Bacillus pumilus: one gene and its partner. The protein of the gene in region 2 interacts with the protein of the main gene of each other region in a pairwise test. Links are inferred from orthologs where the notes say so. Each region holds a gene or a part of one and is shown on either strand. Other genes may lie near its edges. The genes, in order: rbsB and ileS.

Evidence for each region.
Region 1: the proteins of ileS (region 2) and rbsB interact in binary tests that used the Escherichia coli proteins (3 or more experiments, as listed by UniProt). The link is inferred for Bacillus pumilus from one-to-one orthologs.

Annotation. Positions count from the first base shown.
Region 1 is NZ_LT906438.1:3,389,152-3,396,174, reverse strand. The notes cover bases 2,328-5,154. They hold rbsB (ribose ABC transporter substrate-binding protein RbsB), read right to left. Parts: upstream 4,287-5,154; coding sequence 3,369-4,286; downstream 2,328-3,368. Other genes in these bases: rbsC (ribose ABC transporter permease RbsC), read right to left, coding at 4,300-5,154; CKW02_RS17720 (flavin reductase family protein), read left to right, coding at 2,692-3,294; alsR (acetoin biosynthesis transcriptional regulator AlsR), read left to right, coding at 2,328-2,626. Also shown: acetolactate synthase AlsS, read right to left, coding at 1-1,579; more of alsR, read left to right, coding at 1,730-2,327; more of rbsC, read right to left, coding at 5,155-5,253; CKW02_RS17705 (sugar ABC transporter ATP-binding protein), read right to left, coding at 5,255-6,736; rbsD (D-ribose pyranase), read right to left, coding at 6,752-7,023. UniProt on the Escherichia coli protein: Part of the ABC transporter complex RbsABC involved in ribose import. Binds ribose. Also serves as the primary chemoreceptor for chemotaxis.
Region 2 is NZ_LT906438.1:1,494,625-1,504,477, forward strand. The notes cover bases 4,076-7,383. They hold ileS (isoleucine--tRNA ligase), read left to right. Parts: upstream 4,076-4,417; coding sequence 4,418-7,183; downstream 7,184-7,383. Other genes in these bases: CKW02_RS07570 (TraR/DksA family transcriptional regulator), read left to right, coding at 7,344-7,383. In the rest of the region: CKW02_RS07530 (YlmC/YmxH family sporulation protein), read left to right, coding at 1-190; peptidoglycan editing factor PgeF, read left to right, coding at 476-1,267; CKW02_RS07540 (YggS family pyridoxal phosphate-dependent enzyme), read left to right, coding at 1,274-1,963; cell division protein SepF, read left to right, coding at 1,965-2,423; CKW02_RS07550 (YggT family protein), read left to right, coding at 2,430-2,711; CKW02_RS07555 (YlmH family RNA-binding protein), read left to right, coding at 2,765-3,541; CKW02_RS07560 (DivIVA domain-containing protein), read left to right, coding at 3,568-4,062; more of CKW02_RS07570, read left to right, coding at 7,384-7,718; lspA (signal peptidase II), read left to right, coding at 7,813-8,280; CKW02_RS07580 (RluA family pseudouridine synthase), read left to right, coding at 8,277-9,191; bifunctional pyr operon transcriptional regulator/uracil phosphoribosyltransferase PyrR, read left to right, coding at 9,362-9,853. UniProt on the Escherichia coli protein: Catalyzes the attachment of isoleucine to tRNA(Ile). As IleRS can inadvertently accommodate and process structurally similar amino acids such as valine, to avoid such errors it has two additional distinct tRNA(Ile)-dependent editing activities.

The DNA of each region.
Region 1 (7,023 bases), 1.9 Mb from region 2 along the record:
CCTTTTGGAGGACAGTTGAAAGCTCTTCAGGTGAGTTAACCCGTAATCCAGTCGCTCCAAAGCTTTCCGCATATTTCACTAAGTCGATCTGTCCGAATTCAACGCAGGATGTGCGGTCATATTTCATTTCCTGCTGAAATGCCACCATGTCGTATGTGCTGTCATTCCAAACAAGGTGAACAAGATTTGTTTTCATGCGGACAGCTGTTTCTAGCTCCATTGCAGAGAAGAGAAAACCGCCATCACCAGAGACCGAAATGATCTTTTCATCTGGATTCAATATGGAAGCCGCAATGGCCCAAGGTAAGGCGACGCCTAATGTTTGCATTCCGTTGCTCACGAGGAATGTGTTCGGCTCATAGACGCGGAAGTGACGCGACATCCAAATCGCGTGAGACCCGATATCACATGTGACCTTCGTGTCATCAGGAATCAGGCGTCTTAATGTATGAATGACATCCAGCGGGTGAGATAGATGGCTTTCTCTTTCTGGTGCTTTTTCAATGTCGCTTAACAGCTCCTGCAATTCAGTGACGAATTCAATTTGTTCTTTGCATAGAGAAAGTGGAACACTGTCATGGGCTAGATGTTTAACGGTTTCAGCTATATTGCCAACAAGCTCAAGCGCCGGCTCATAAAAATGGTCAATATCTGCCTGGATGTCATCGACATGGATGATCTGTCGCTGCTTCGGCTGAATATTCCAATGCTTTGGATCGTATTCAATTGGATCAAAGCCGATGGTTAAAAGGACATCTGCTTGTTCAATGAGAAGATCCCCCGGCTGATTTCGGAATAAACCGATTCTGCCTACATATTGAGACTCAAGCTCTCTTGAGAGAACGCCGGCTCCTTGGTACGTTTCGACAAATGGAATTCCAAGTGTTTTCAATAATGTTCTTGTGGCCTTTGCAGCAGCTGGACGACTTGCTTTCATTCCCACAATGGCAACAGGTAAGTGTGCATTTTGAATTTTGGCGATAGCCGAGCTGATGAGAGCATCCGGTGCAGGACCTAGTTCTGGAGAAGGGTGAGCAGACACTGGTATTTGTGTGGTGTGTTCTGTCACGACATCTTGTGGAAAGCTGATAAATGCTGCACCAGCCTGCCCCTTTTGTGCCGCGCGAAAAGCATTTGTTAAGGCTTCGGGTATATTATGAACGTCTTGTACTTCAACACTGTATTTTGTGACTGGTTTGAATAATGCCGCATTGTCGAGTGATTGATGTGTTCGTTTCAGCCGATCCGCACGAATGACGTTTCCAGCGATTGCGACAACAGGATCACCTTCTGTATTGGCTGTTAATAGACCTGTTGCTAAATTAGATGCGCCAGGACCTGATGTGACGAGACAAACACCTGGTTTGCCGGTTAAGCGGCCGACAGCAGCTGCCATAAAGGCGGCATTTTGTTCGTGTCTGCATAGGACAAGCTCTGGACCTCTGTCTTTTAATACATCAAATACGGCGTCAATTTTTGCACCTGGAATTGCAAAAACATGGGTCACACCTTGAGCAATCAGCGTATCAACAATCAATTCTGCTCCTCGTCTTGTTAGGGGTTGTGCTTGAGAATTCATTTACCCCGCACTCCTTTCGGCAAGTAAAATTTTTTATGAAAATATATTTTCATGATATGATTTACTATACATTTCAAAATGGAAAATTTCCAATATCTGTTTAACGTGGTTTTAATATGTTTCACGAATAAGTGTGCGAGGGGTGAAAGGATGGAACTGAGACATTTGCAATACTTTGTCACAGTAGCGGAGGAGCTGCATTTTGGCAGAGCAGCCGCACGGTTGAATATGACACAGCCTCCACTTAGTCAGCAAATTAAGCAATTTGAAGAAGAATTGGGGTTTCCTTTGTTTCACCGGTCGAAGCGAGTGGTGGAGCTAACAGCTGCTGGAAAGGTCTTTTTACATGAGGTGCGGGGTGTGCTGCATCAGCTTGATAAAGCCGTTGATCATGCCCGGCATACAGCAAGAGGAGAGCTGGGAAGAATCATCATAGGGTTTGTTGGAACAGCGACGTATGATATTCTGCCGCCAGTTGTACGCGAATTCAGAGAGCTGTATCCCTCTGTCAGTATTGAACTGGAGCAGCTTTCTGTTCCGCAGCAGTTAGAAGCGCTTTTAAATGGGGAGATTGATATCGGTTTTTTACATCCTACATCTCCTCATGAAGAACTGGTCAGCCGTTTGATGAAGCAAAGTGAATGTATTTTTGCGATTCCGAAAAATCATCCGCTGGCGAAAAAAGAGGCGGTCACGATCGAAGATATTCGTCATGAACCGATTATTTCTTTATCACAGGAATCATGGCCGTCCCTTTATCAACACTTTGTCCTGCTATGTGAAAAGTACGGGTTTTCTCCGAATATTGTGCAGGAAGCGGCTGAATATCAAATGGTGATTGGCCTTGTCACAGCTGGTATCGGCATTGCGGTCATTCCGAAATCAGCCCGGCGTTTATTTAATCTAGATGTTGTGTATCGGTCCATTGAAGGTGAACAGCTTCTGGCAGAATGGACGATTTCCTATAGACGAGAAAATCATAATCCTGCTTTATTTCATCTTGTCCACCATATCCTGCATCGCACCGAGCCTGAATCAGAGGCATAGAAAAAGAGGTATGGTATGATGTCGATACACCAAAAGGAGGCGTGTCTGAATTGATTACGTTGCAAATGGATCAGCTATCAAGAAAAGAAGCATATAAATTATTATCGGGCTCTATTGTTCCACGACCGATTGCGTTTATTACAAGTCTGTCTAAAGACGATGTTGTCAATGCCGCACCATTTAGTTTCTTTAATGTCATCAGCGGACACCCGCCGCTCCTCGCAGTTTCTATCGGACGACGCGAAGGTCAGATGAAAGACACAGCGCAGCATATGATTGACAGAGGAGAATTTGTGGTCCATGTGAGTGATGAAGCGATAATAGAAGATATTAATGAAACAGCTGCTACGCTGCCACAGGATGAGAGTGAGCTGGATCGAACCGGTCTTCATCAAGTAAAGAGTCATGTCGTGTCAGTGCCGGGCATTCAGGAAGCGCGTATTCGCTTTGAGTGTCAGCTTGAAAAGCATCTTACCTTTCAAAATGATGAAGGGGAGATCACAGTCGATCATATCATTGGCCGGGTTGTGTGTGCGCATTTAGATGAGGCTGTATATGATGCAGAAAAAGGATATGTTTCGACTCATGAATTAAAGCCAGTCGCACGTTTAGCGGGAAATGATTACGCCCATTTAGGGACGTCATTTGTGTTGAAAAGACCAGAATGAAATGAAAAGAAGACAAAGGACTAAAGCCCTTTGTCAACCATCTGTACCCCCGAGGGAAGTCGGGGGTTTTGTGTTTATTTTTTCTGTTCTAGTTTCAGTGGAGCTGCGATGTTCTTTTCTACCTTTTTCCCTTTTAAGACGTCGCTTGCAGCACCGACTGCTAGTTTTCCGATCAGCTCTGGCTGCTGCGCAACTGTTGCAGATAGTTTTCCTGCTTTGATCGAGCTGAGTGCATCTTCGTTTCCGTCAAAGCCAACGACAAGAATGTCTTTCCCAGAACTTTGAATCGCTTCTAGAGCGCCAAGTGCCATTTCATCATTGTGGGCAAAAACGGCTTTGATGTCAGGGTTTCCTTGAAGGAGGTTTTCCATGACGTTCAATCCTTTTGTTCGGTCGAAGTCAGCTGCTTGTTTTGCAGTCACTTTTAGATCTTTATCTGCTATTTGATGGAATCCTTTTCCGCGCTCACGTGTAGCGGAAGCGCCTGGTACACCTTCTAATTCAGCGACTTTTGCTCCTTTACCAACCTTGTCGATAATAAAGTTAGCTGCCATTTCGCCGCCTTTGACGTTATCTGAGGCAACAAGTGCTTCTACTTTTCCGCTTTCAGCTGAGCGGTCTAATGTGATGACAGGAATATCAGAAGCATTCGCTGATTCAACAGCAGTCGATATAGCAGACGAATCAGCTGGGTTGATAAGTAATGCGTCGACCCCTTGCTGAATTAAATCTTCTACGTCACTTGTTTGTTTTGCTGAATCATTTTGAGCATCTGCAATGACGACTTCGATGCCAAGCTTTTTCGCTTCTTTCGTCACCCCGTTTTTAAGAGAAACGAAGAATGGATTGTTTAAGGTCGAGATCGAGAGACCGATTTTGATGTCTTTTTTCTTCCCATCTTTTGTTGATTTGGCCCACTCTGGCGGTTCTAGCGAGCAGGCAGAAAGCATGAACAATGAGAGAGTCAGAATGAGAATGAGATATTTTTTCATAGCAGCTGCCTCCTTAAGCAGATTTCTTTCTGTCTAGTAGGACTGCAATCAAGATGACAATCCCTTTCACAACAGATTGATAGAATGATGATACACCAAGTAAGTTCATACCGTTGTTCAGGACACCGATGATAAGCACCCCGATCAGTGTGCCGACAATTCGCCCTCTTCCGCCGGAAAGGCTTGTCCCGCCAAGTACAACGGCAGCAATTGCATCAAGCTCATAGGACGTACCAGCTGTTGGCTGGGCTGAGTTTAGACGAGATGTTAAGATCGCACCTGCTAGAGCAGACATGAACCCTGCTAATGAATAGATCATAATTTTTACGCGCGGTACTTTGATTCCTGAAATGAGCGCAGCTTTTTCATTCCCACCGATTGCATATGTTCTTCTGCCGAAAGGCGTTTTATGAAGCAGCACCCAGAGCACGATAAAGGTGAGAAGCATCGTGATCGCTGGAACAGGAATGCCTAAGAAATACCCGCGGCCAAATAACTGAAAGGCATAATTAGAACCGAGTCCTGTAATCGGGTTGCCGTCTGTATAAACAAGTGTTAACCCTCTGAAAATCGTCATCGTGGCAAGTGTTGCGATAAAAGGAGCCATTTTTCCTTTTGTGATTAAAAGACCGTTGACCATCCCAAGAATAGCGCCGATGATACAGCCAACGATAATAGCTAAAATCGGGTCCATACCAGACACGATAAATCCGGCAGTCAGTGCACTAGAAAGTGCTAAAATGGCACCGACAGACAAATCAATTCCTCCGGTTAAAATAACAAACGTCATTCCAAAGGCAATGAGGGCATTAATGGAGATTTGTCTCAGTAAGTTTAGGATGTTTAATGGTTCTAAAAAGGCTGGGTTTAAAATAGAAACAATGGCGACAAGGATGATGAGTCCTAAGAATGGCCCAAGCTTTTGCATGATGTTGTCAAATCGTCCATTTGAAGTAAGTGGTTTCATGTTACTTCCCTCCTGTAGCTAGTGTCATAATTCGTTCTTGTGTTGCGTCTGCTTTATTTAATTCTCCGCTGATGGTTCCTTCATGAATGACAAGCACTCGATCGCTCATCCCTAGAACTTCTGGGAGCTCAGAGGAGACCATTAAAATGGCAACACCTCGATCAGTCAGTTCATTCATTAACTGGTAGATTTCTCGTTTCGCTCCGACGTCGACACCTCTTGTCGGTTCATCTAAAATCAAGACCTTCGGCTGGATGCCGATCCATTTGGCGATGACGACTTTTTGCTGATTTCCACCAGAGAGACTTCGAGCCGAGATTTCAGAGGAAGCCGTTTTAATCGTCAATCTTTTGATGAGCAGGTCAACAAAATCTTGTTCGTTTTTCTTATCGATCAGTCCCTTTGGAGAGAAGCTTTCTAAGTTTGGCAGACCAATGTTTTCTCGAATGGATGCATCCAGCATGAGTCCTTCATCTTTGCGATCCTCTGTGATAAAGCCGATGCCGAGCTTGACGGCATCACTTGGTTTTTTAATGATAGCCTTTTTCCCATGAACCCAGATTTCCCCTTGATCAAGAGGATCAAGACCAAACAGTGACCGCATCATTTCGGTCCTGCCAGCGCCCATTAAGCCTGCAACACCGACGATTTCTCCAGCTTTAACGGAGAAATTGATATCTTGAAATTGTCCTTTTCTTGTCGCTTGCTTCACCTCAAGGATAGTATCTCCTAAAGAAGGCGTTCTCTCAGGGTATCGATCTGTTAATTCGCGGCCGACCATTTTTTTGACGACCTCATGGAAATTTGTTTCAGGTATGGCTTTCGTATCGACCGTTTTCCCATCGCGCATGATGGTAATCCGGTCACAGATCGCAAAAATTTCCTCCATACGGTGAGAAATATAGACGATGGATACGCCTTCCTTTTTGAGAGATTCAATGACCTGAAAGAGCTTTTCAATTTCACGGTCTGTAAGAGCTGCTGTTGGCTCATCCATGATGATGACCTTCGCTTCCGTCATTAATGCCTTTGCAATCTCAATCATCTGTTTTTGTCCAACAGAGCAGCTGCCTGCCTCTTGATCAAGCGAGAGGTTCACAGACAATCGGTCCAGCTGGCTTTGGGCAAGAACCTTCATTTTCTTTATGTCTAGCAATCCAAATTTCGTATAGATTTCTTTCCCGATGAATAGGTTTTCCAAGACGGTCATATCTGGCCATATGTTGAGCTCTTGATGAATAAAGGCGATACCGTGTTGTTCCGCTTCCTTCGGATTTTTGAAAGCGGTTTCTTTCTCGTCGATTTGAATCGTTCCCTGGTCTAATGAATAAAGACCTGTGAGCAGGTTCATTAAAGTTGATTTTCCTGCGCCATTTTCACCCATGAGCGCGTGAACTTCACCTGTGACGAGGTCAAAGGAGACCCCGGAAAGAACGGTGTTTTTTCCAAAGGCCTTATGGATGTTATGCATCTCAATGTTCATATCTGGCTCCTCCTTTTAAAAGATGACACCGGCATGAAGAATGCAGTTTGCGTATGGGGTGGCTTCACCCGTGCGAATGACTGCTTTTGCCTGTTTGGTCATGTCTTTGAACGTCTCGTGGTCTACATCATGTAATGGCTGTGAGAACGCTTTCTTTAAAAATAGATGATCTCGCTCATTGGCTTCTTTGATTTCACTAGCTACAGTAATGTGTTCAACCGCCATTTCTTGAAGAAGGAGGGAGGTGACCTCCTGAAAGGACGGTGTGCCGATTGATAGTGCCAGGT
Region 2 (9,853 bases):
CAGCGGAAAAAAACTAGGCACCATTGGGGACATTGATATTAATGTTACGAGTGGTAAAATACAAGCAATCATTATCGGCGGTACAGGTAAAATGATGGGATTTTTCGGAAAAGAAGAGGAAATGATTGTCCCGTGGCGAAATATAGTAAAAATTGGCGAAGATGTGATACTTGTCCGATTGCCTTCTTAAAATTCGTATAACTCCTCAATGAATCATTTAATGATCCTTAACATAAGCTCTCCATTCTCAGCAAACAATGTCTTTTTCGGGTAAAAAGATTACGTTTTCATATCAATTTGCAAAAAAACCTGTAGAAAGGGCACATTTGAGTGTAATATTTAATGAATCCCACTAACTGTCTACGCATGTCTTGTGGTAAAATAGGAGCGATATAAAGAGAGATGAATGAAAGGTGGGAGGGCAGCTTTGACACACAATTATGACCCCTTTCAGCAGAAATCACCTTATGCAATGATGATTCATGATTGGACGAACATGACATGTTCTGGTAAAGAGGTATTGGCCGGATTTACGACAAAAAATGGCGGCTTCAGCCTTTCTCCATATCAATCATTGAACACTGGACTCCATGTAGGAGATGATGCTTCTAGTGTCCAACTGAATCGTCAAGTCATAGCAGATGCTACTGCTGTGCCGCTCTCTGATTGGGTGTTTGCAGACCAAACACACGAGGACCGTATCAAGAAAGTCACCAAGGAGCAAAGAGGAAGAGGAAGTCTTCATTATCATGAGGCACTGCCTGGAACAGACGGCTTATATACGTCTGAACCGAACATCATGCTCGCTCTTTGTTTCGCCGATTGTGTTCCGCTTTATTTTCTAGCTCCGCAACATGGACTCATCGGAACAGCCCATGCCGGGTGGAAAGGAACCGTCAAGCAAATTGGTGCAAAAATGATAGATCTATGGGTCAATCAAGAAGGTGCTAAGACCGATCAAATACAAGTCGTCATTGGACCATCCATTGACAGCTGCTGCTACATAGTTGATGATGTGGTCTTGAATCAAGTGAAACAGCTTCCCTTTTTGACAGAGGATGTGTATTCCGAGATATCACAAGGACAATATAAATTAGACTTAAAAACATTAAACAAAAACGTATTGCTTCATGCAGGGATGAAAGAAGAAAACATACATGTCAGTTCGATGTGCACAAGCTGCAATGATCAGCTATTCTTCTCACACCGGCGTGATCAAGGAAAAACAGGACGTATGATGTCTTTTGTCGGGTTTAAGGAGGCATAAGAGCAATTGAATGTACGAGAGAATCTCAGACAAATAAATGAACAAATAAACGAAGCATGTAAAAGAGCCGGCCGGAACCCAGACGATATATCAGTCGTCGCTGTCACAAAATATGTCTCAATTGAACGAGCACAAGAAGCCAAAGAAGCAGGAATTTTGCATTTTGGTGAAAATCGTGACCAAGGGTTACTTGAAAAGCAAGCGGCTATAACCGATGAAAGCATTAGCTGGCACTTCATCGGCAGTTTACAAACACGAAAAGTAAAATCTGTCATTCAGAGCATTGACTACTTACATTCGCTCGACAGGATCTCTCTTGCGAATGAAATTGAAAAAAGAGCGGATCACACGGTTCGCTGTTTTGTACAGGTGAACACATCGCTGGAGGAGTCAAAACATGGCTTACAAAATGAAGATGTGATCCCATTTGTCAAGCAGCTCGCTGATTTCAAACACATTGAAATTGCTGGACTGATGACGATGGCTCCATTTACAGACGATCACACTGTGATACGAAACTGCTTTAAAACATTAAAAAACCTTCAAGAAGAAGTAAAACATCTTAACCAAGTAAATGCACCTTGTCAGCATTTATCGATGGGCATGTCAAATGATTTTGAAATCGCAATTGAAGAAGGTGCGACATTCGTTCGGATTGGCTCTTCACTTGTTGGAAATGAAACAGGAGGTGCGTGACATGAGCATAAAAAATAAGTTTAAAAGCTTTTTCACTCTCGACGATGAAGAGTATGAGTACGAATATATTGATGAAGAAAGAGAACCAGTCCAAGAAGAAAAAGGAACAAAGGACAAAGCGGCATTTCAAGAGCGTCCGCAGACAGGAAAACAAAATGTCGTCAGCTTGCAAAGCGTGCAGAAATCCTCTAAAGTGGTGTTAAGTGAGCCGCGTGTTTATGCAGAAGCGCAGGAGATTGCAGACCATATTAAAAACAGACGTGCAGTCGTCGTCAATTTGCAGCGCATTCAGCACGATCAAGCAAAGCGAATCATCGACTTCTTAAGCGGCACTGTATATGCAATCGGTGGAGATATCCAGCGTATTGGCTCGAATATATTCCTCTGTACACCTGATAATGTAGATGTATCTGGCACAATATCAGAACTTTTGACAGAGGAAGAACCTCAGAGGTGGTAAATCATAGTGATTCTAAATTTCATTTTTAGTATTTTAGGAACGGTATTAACGATTTACTCATTCGCGATTATTATTTACATCTTTATGTCATGGGTGCCATCTGCAAGAGAAACAGCAATTGGCCGTTTTTTGACAAATATTTGCGAACCGTATTTAGAACCATTTCGTAAAATTATTCCGCCAATCGGCATGATCGACATCTCGCCGATTGTGGCATTGCTTGTGATTCGCTTTGCTTCAGAATATGGATTGAGAGGTCTTTATCAAATGATTGCAGGAATCATGTAAACAGGCTGCCGGGCTTGGCACTGCCAGGCTCTTTTACATAAGAGAGGAACAAAATGAGCGATATCTATCAGCATTTTAGAAAAGACGAACAGCCATTTGTCGACCAAGTGTTAGGCTGGAAAAAAATCGCACTCGACCAGTATCGTTTGAAATTGACAGACTTTCTTGATCCGCGTGAGCAGTTTATTACCCAGTCCGTCATCCAGCATGCTGATGAGCTTGGGATCATGTTTTTTGGCGGGTATGAAGGAGCGGAGCGTAAAAGAGCTCTTATTTATCCTGAATATTTACAACCGGCTACTCAGGATGCTGAGCTGTCTTATTTTCAGGTGAACTATGCGAAAAAGTTTATTTCGTTAGAACACCCGAAGCTCCTTGGTTCACTGATTGGGACAGGCTTGAAGCGTCAAAAATTTGGAGATTTGTTATTTTCAGAGGAAGATGTGCAGTTTATTTGTACGAGTGATGTCGCCGATTTTGTTCGGGCGCAGCTGACGCATGTCGGTAGAGCCTCCGTTTCATTAGAGGAAATCACGCAGGCAGATTTAAAGCCGGTTAAGAGCAAGACTGACATCAAAGAAGATACGATTTCTTCACTGCGGCTTGATGCGGTATGTGCTGCAATCAGCCGTCAGTCTCGGCAAAAAGCACAGCTTTTGGTCAAAAATGGGCTTGTCAAAGTTAACTGGAAAGTCACTGAGGACCCTTCCTTTACAATCGGCGAAGGCGATCAGCTCTCTGTTAGGGGATTTGGCCGCTTTAGCCTCAAAACGATTGATGGGAAGACCAAAAAAGATAAATTTAAAGTAACATTTGAGCTTCTGACATAACGAACTTGAATCTGGAGGTGGCGAGGTTGCCATTAACACCTAATGATATTCATAATAAAACGTTCACAAAAAGCTTTCGCGGCTATGACGAAGATGAAGTAAACGAGTTTTTAAGCCAAGTACGTAAAGATTACGAAATCGTGCTTCGCAAAAAGAATGAACTCGAAGAAAAAGTAAACGAGCTTGACGAAAGATTAGGTCATTTTGCAACAATTGAAGAGACATTAAACAAATCAATTCTTGTGGCGCAGGAAGCAGCAGAAGACGTCAAACGTCATTCTGATAAAGAAGCGAAATTGATCATTCGTGAAGCGGAGAAAAATGCCGATCGTATTATTAACGAAGCGCTATCTAAATCAAGAAAGATTGCGATGGAAATCGAAGAGCTGAAGAAGCAGTCGAAGGTCTTTAGAACTCGCTTCCAAATGCTCATCGAAGCTCAGCTTGATCTTCTAAAAAATGACGATTGGGATCATTTACTGGAATATGAAGTTGACGCTGTCTTTGACGAAAAAGAATAAGCGCATCATCTTGACATGACGTGTACAAGTTGCATATAATACCATCATAAATTAACAAGAGATAAACGTTTGAAAGGGACACTCGCAGTTGTCATATGCGTAATAAAGCGAATCAGGGATGGTGGAAGCCTGACATTACGAGACGCTGCAATGAGATCACCCCTTTAGTTCCTTTTCTGAAATGACCAGTAAGAAAAGGCGTCTGATCACGTTACGATTTTAGAGTGGATAAGCGGCTGTGTCATAGCGCTTGTCTAAAAGGGTGGTACCGCGAGACAAGCCTTCTCGTCCCTTATGGGATGAGAGGGCTTTTTTTATTGTTTTTTAATCAGAATTTGCATATGGAGGAATGGGTATGAACTACAAAGACACCTTATTAATGCCGAAAACAGAATTCCCAATGAGAGGGAACTTGCCGAACAAAGAGCCTGAAATCCAAGAGGAGTGGGCAGAAAAAGACATCTATCAAATGGTTTTAGAGCGTACAAAAGGACGCCCGACCTTTATTTTGCATGATGGACCTCCATATGCGAATGGTGACATTCATATGGGGCACGCACTCAATAAAATCCTAAAAGATTTTATTGTCCGTTTTAAATCAATGAATGGATTCCATGCACCGTACGTACCGGGCTGGGATACACACGGCTTACCAATTGAAACAGCGCTCACTAAAAATAAAAAAGTCAAACGTAAAGAAATGTCGACAGCTGAATTCCGCAAACTATGCGAGGAGTATGCTTGGAAGCAAATCGAAGGTCAGCGCAATCAATTTAAGCGATTAGGCGTCAGAGCGGACTGGGACAATCCATATGTCACGTTAAAGCCTGAGTATGAAGCGCAACAAATTCTTGTCTTCGGTGAAATGGCGAAGAGAGGCTATATTTACAAAGGACTAAAACCTGTTAACTGGTCTCCTTCAAGTGAGTCAGCTCTTGCTGAAGCGGAAATTGAATATAAAGACAAACGTTCACCATCCATTTACGTTTCATTTAAAGTGAAAGATGGAAAAGGCGTACTTGAAAATGGCGAACAATTCATCATCTGGACAACAACACCTTGGACACTTCCTGCAAACCTTGGCATTTGTGTTCATCCAAACCTAGAGTACAGCGTTCTTCAAGTAGGTGCTGAGCGATATGTTGTCGCATCTGAGCTTGTTGAACAAGTGGCAAAAACGCTTGGCTTTGAAGAGTATGAAGTCGTGAAAACATTAAAAGGAAAAGAATTAGATAACGTCGTTGCAGAGCATCCGATCTATGGTAGAGATTCACTTGTGATGCTTGGTGACCACGTGACAACGGATGCAGGTACAGGCTGTGTTCATACAGCACCAGGTCACGGGGAAGATGACTTTATTGTCAGCATGAAGTACGGTCTTGACGTACTATGTCCAGTAGACGAAAAAGGTGTCATGACAGAAGAAGCGCCTGGTTTTGAAGGACTATTCTACGAAGATGCCAATAAAGCCATCACAGAACAGCTTGAAGCAAAAGGCGCGCTGAAAAAGCTCGACTTTATCACGCACTCTTACCCGCATGACTGGAGAACGAAAAAACCAACGATTTATCGTGCAACCGCTCAGTGGTTTGCATCGATTAAAGACTTTAGAGAAGCGCTACTAGACAATATTAAAGAAACGAAATGGGTGCCAGCATGGGGCGAGACACGCCTATTCAATATGGTGCGTGACAGAGGTGACTGGTGCATTTCAAGACAGCGTGTTTGGGGCGTTCCAATTCCGGTCTTTTATGCCGAAAATGGTGAGCCAATCATCACAGATGAAACAATACAGCACGTCTCTCAATTATTTAGAGAACATGGCTCGAATATTTGGTTTGAAAAAGAAGCGAAAGAGCTCTTGCCAGAAGGCTTTACACATCCAGGCAGCCCGAACGGAGAATTCACAAAAGAGCAGGACATCATGGATGTATGGTTTGATTCTGGTTCTTCTCACCAAGCTGTTTTAGAAGAAAGAGATGACCTTGTTCGTCCGGCAGACCTTTACCTTGAAGGCTCTGACCAATATCGCGGCTGGTTTAACTCTTCCTTATCAACAGCAGTTGCTGTCACTGGAAAAGCACCTTATAAAGGTGTTCTCAGCCACGGCTTTACGCTTGATAAAGAAGGACGCAAGATGAGTAAATCATTAGGCAATACGATTGACCCAACGAAGGTAGCGAAGCAACTTGGGGCGGAGATTCTGAGACTTTGGGTATCTTCTGTTAACTATCAAGCCGATCACCCGGTGTCTGATGATATCTTAAAACAAGTAGCGGAGGTCTATCGTAAAATCCGTAACACCTTCCGCTTCCTGCATGGTAACCTCTTTGACTTTGAGCCAGCAGTCCATGCAGTACCTGTAGAAGAGCTTCGTGAAGTGGATCAATATATCTTAATCAAATTAAACAAATTGATTGATAAAGTGAAAAAAGCATATGACGACTACGAATTTGCTGTCGTGTATCATGCGATTCACAATTTCTGTACGATTGAGTTAAGCTCTTTCTATCTCGATTTTGCAAAGGATGTCGTGTACATTGAGCATGCAGACCATCCGGACCGCCGCAGCATGCAGACGGTCTTCTACGAAACATTAATGGCATTAGTGAAGCTGACTGCACCAATTCTTCCGCATACAGCAGATGAATTATGGAGCCACTTAAGCTTTGTTGAAGAGCCAAGTGTTCAGTTAACAGATATGCCAGAAGGTGTGGCTGTTTCTCAAGCGGAAGCGACAGAAGCGAAGTTTGACCGCTTTATGGAAGTGCGTGACGATGTGCTAAAAGCGCTCGAAATTGCGCGTAACGAGAAAGTCATCGGACGTTCTCTTGAAGCAAGTGTGACCCTTTATGCGACAGAAGAAGTGAAAAACCTTCTTGCATCCATTAAAGAAGATGTGAAGCAGCTCTTTATCATCTCTGAATTAACGGTAGAAGATGAGCAAAATGCTGACACATCAGCACCTGAATACACTTCAGGAAGAATTTTGGTTCAAAAAGCAGAAGGAGAACTATGCGAACGTTCTCGTATTATTTCAAAAGATGTTGGTGCAAATCCGAAATACCCAACATTGTCACTTAAAAATGCTGAAATCGTGGAAAAATATTACCAGAATTAACAGTGTGATATGACCAACTGGCGCCCCGCCATATGCGGGGTGTTTTCTTTTTTGCGGAAATGACAGCGTTTAGAACGAAAGGAAAAATCTTATGGCTTTAAAGTGATCAGGCGGGGTAACAATATGATTATCACGACAGGGCAGGAGTTGAAATAGCGACATGAATGGCGATCTAGAGACGATTTACACGGAACTCCTTCAAATGAAAGAAGAGCTGCAAGCTAAACTGTTTGAATACGCATCATTTCGTTCACCCGCTGAGCATGTCTCAATGAGCGAGGTCCAAACGGCCACGCTTCTTTATCACATCAAAGAAGAGCTGCAAGATGTGTCTCTCGCTATTGCAAAAATTGAGCAAGGAACCTATGGTATATGTGAGGCGACAGGTGATGTCATTCCGCTTGAACAAATGAGTATTCTTCCTACCGCCCGCACGGCTGACGACTTTTTATATCATAAGCAATACGAGAAAAAAGCATTCACTCCTTATCCTCATGAATCAGATGATTCTCATTTTGAAGCCTTCCATATGTAGGGAGGTTTTTGTCTGTCAACTAAAGTTTCTTTACTCCTTCCTGTTTTCTTGATAAAATGCATAAAGATCAAAGTATGAAGATGGAGGAACGTGTGTGTTCTATTACATAATCGCATTCGTGATGATTTGTTTAGATCAATTAACAAAATGGCTCATTGTCAAAAATATGATGCCCGGAGATTCTTATCCAGTGATTGATGGTTTCTTTTATATCACGTCTCACCGAAATTCAGGCGCCGCATGGGGAATTCTCCAAGGACAAATGTGGTTTTTCTATGTGATCACACTCGTTGTTATTGCAGGAATTGTTTATTATTTGCAAAAGCATGGACAAAAGGACAAGCTGCTTGGAGTTGCGCTGGCCTTAATGCTTGGCGGAGCGATTGGGAATTTTATCGACCGCGTTTTCCGTCAGGAAGTGGTAGATTTTGCTCATTTCGTCTTTGGGAATTATCACTACCCAATCTTTAATATTGCAGATTCTTCTCTATGTGTAGGAGTTATTCTGCTCTTTATTCAAATGCTTTTAGATGGAAAGAAAACGAAGGAGTCAACTACATGAATCAAGTAAATATTGCCGTTTCAGAAGAACAAACGAGTGAACGGCTTGATAAATTTCTAAGCACGACAGAACCAGAATGGTCAAGAACCCAGGTCCAGCAGTGGGTAAAGGATGGGCTGATCGAAGTAAACGGGAAACAAGTGAAAGCCAATTACAAAGTACAAGCTGGAGATCAGATTAAAGTCGAGATTCCAGAACCAGAAGTACTAGATGTAGAAGCAGAACCAATGGATCTTGATATTTATTATGAGGATGCAGATGTGCTAGTGGTGAATAAACCACGAGGAATGGTCGTTCATCCAGCACCAGGTCACGTGTCAGGAACACTTGTAAATGGCCTGATGGCACATTGCACGGACTTATCAGGGATTAATGGTGTGATGCGTCCTGGAATTGTCCATCGTATTGATAAAGACACATCTGGGCTGTTAATGGTCGCAAAAAACGATATGGCGCATGAATCACTCGTCAATCAGCTTGTGGCTAAAACTGTCACAAGAAAATATACGGCCGTTGTCCATGGTATTATCCAGCATGATACAGGCACAATTGATGCCCCAATTGGCAGAGACAAAAAAGACCGCCAAAGCATGACGGTCACAAAAGAAAGTGCAAAACAAGCCGTCACTCACTTTGATGTGATTGAACGCTTTCAGGATTTCACGGTGGTGGAGTGCCGACTTGAGACAGGAAGAACACACCAGATTCGTGTTCATATGAAATATATCGGATATCCGCTTGCAGGAGATCCGAAATATGGACCGAGAAAGACAGTCGATTTCAATGGTCAGCTGCTGCATGCAGGTGTTTTAGGATTTGATCATCCTAGAACAGGAGAATATATCGAGTTCACAGCACCGATTCCTGCTGATATGCAAGCTTTTATCGATTCATTAAGAAATAACGATTGACAGGCCGTTCTTTTTTTGAAATAATAAACGAAGAAATGAAGATTCTTTAAAACAGTCCAGAGAGGCTGAGAAGGATAACGGATCAATTTGTGCACGTGTATGCACAAATGAACGCCCCTCTCTGCCCTTTGCAGAAGGGGCTTTTTATTTGTCAAAAAGAGGTGTAAAAGATGGAACAAAAAGCAGTCATTCTTGATGAACAAGCGATCAGACGAGCGCTTACCCGAATTGCACATGAAATGATTGAGCGCAACAAAGGGATGAAAGATGTCATCCTTGCGGGGATCAAGACTAGAGGTATTCATCTTGCAAAGCGCCTTGCAGAGCGCATCGAGCAAATTGAAGGAAATCCAGTCATAGTGGGTGAACTTGATATTACGCTATACCGTGATGACCTGACAAAAAAGACAGAGAACCAAGACCCGCTTGTGAAGGGTGCAGACATTCCAGCTGACATTAATGACAAAACACTGATTGTCGTTGACGATGTCCTGTTTACAGGCAGAACCGTCAGAGCAGCCATGGATGCCCTTGTGGATGTAGGAAGACCATCTTCCATTCAGCTTGCTGTTCTCGTCGACCGGGGACACCGGGAGCTACCGATTCGAGCGGATTATATCGGGAAGAACATTCCGACATCAAAAGCAGAGACAGTTATGGTT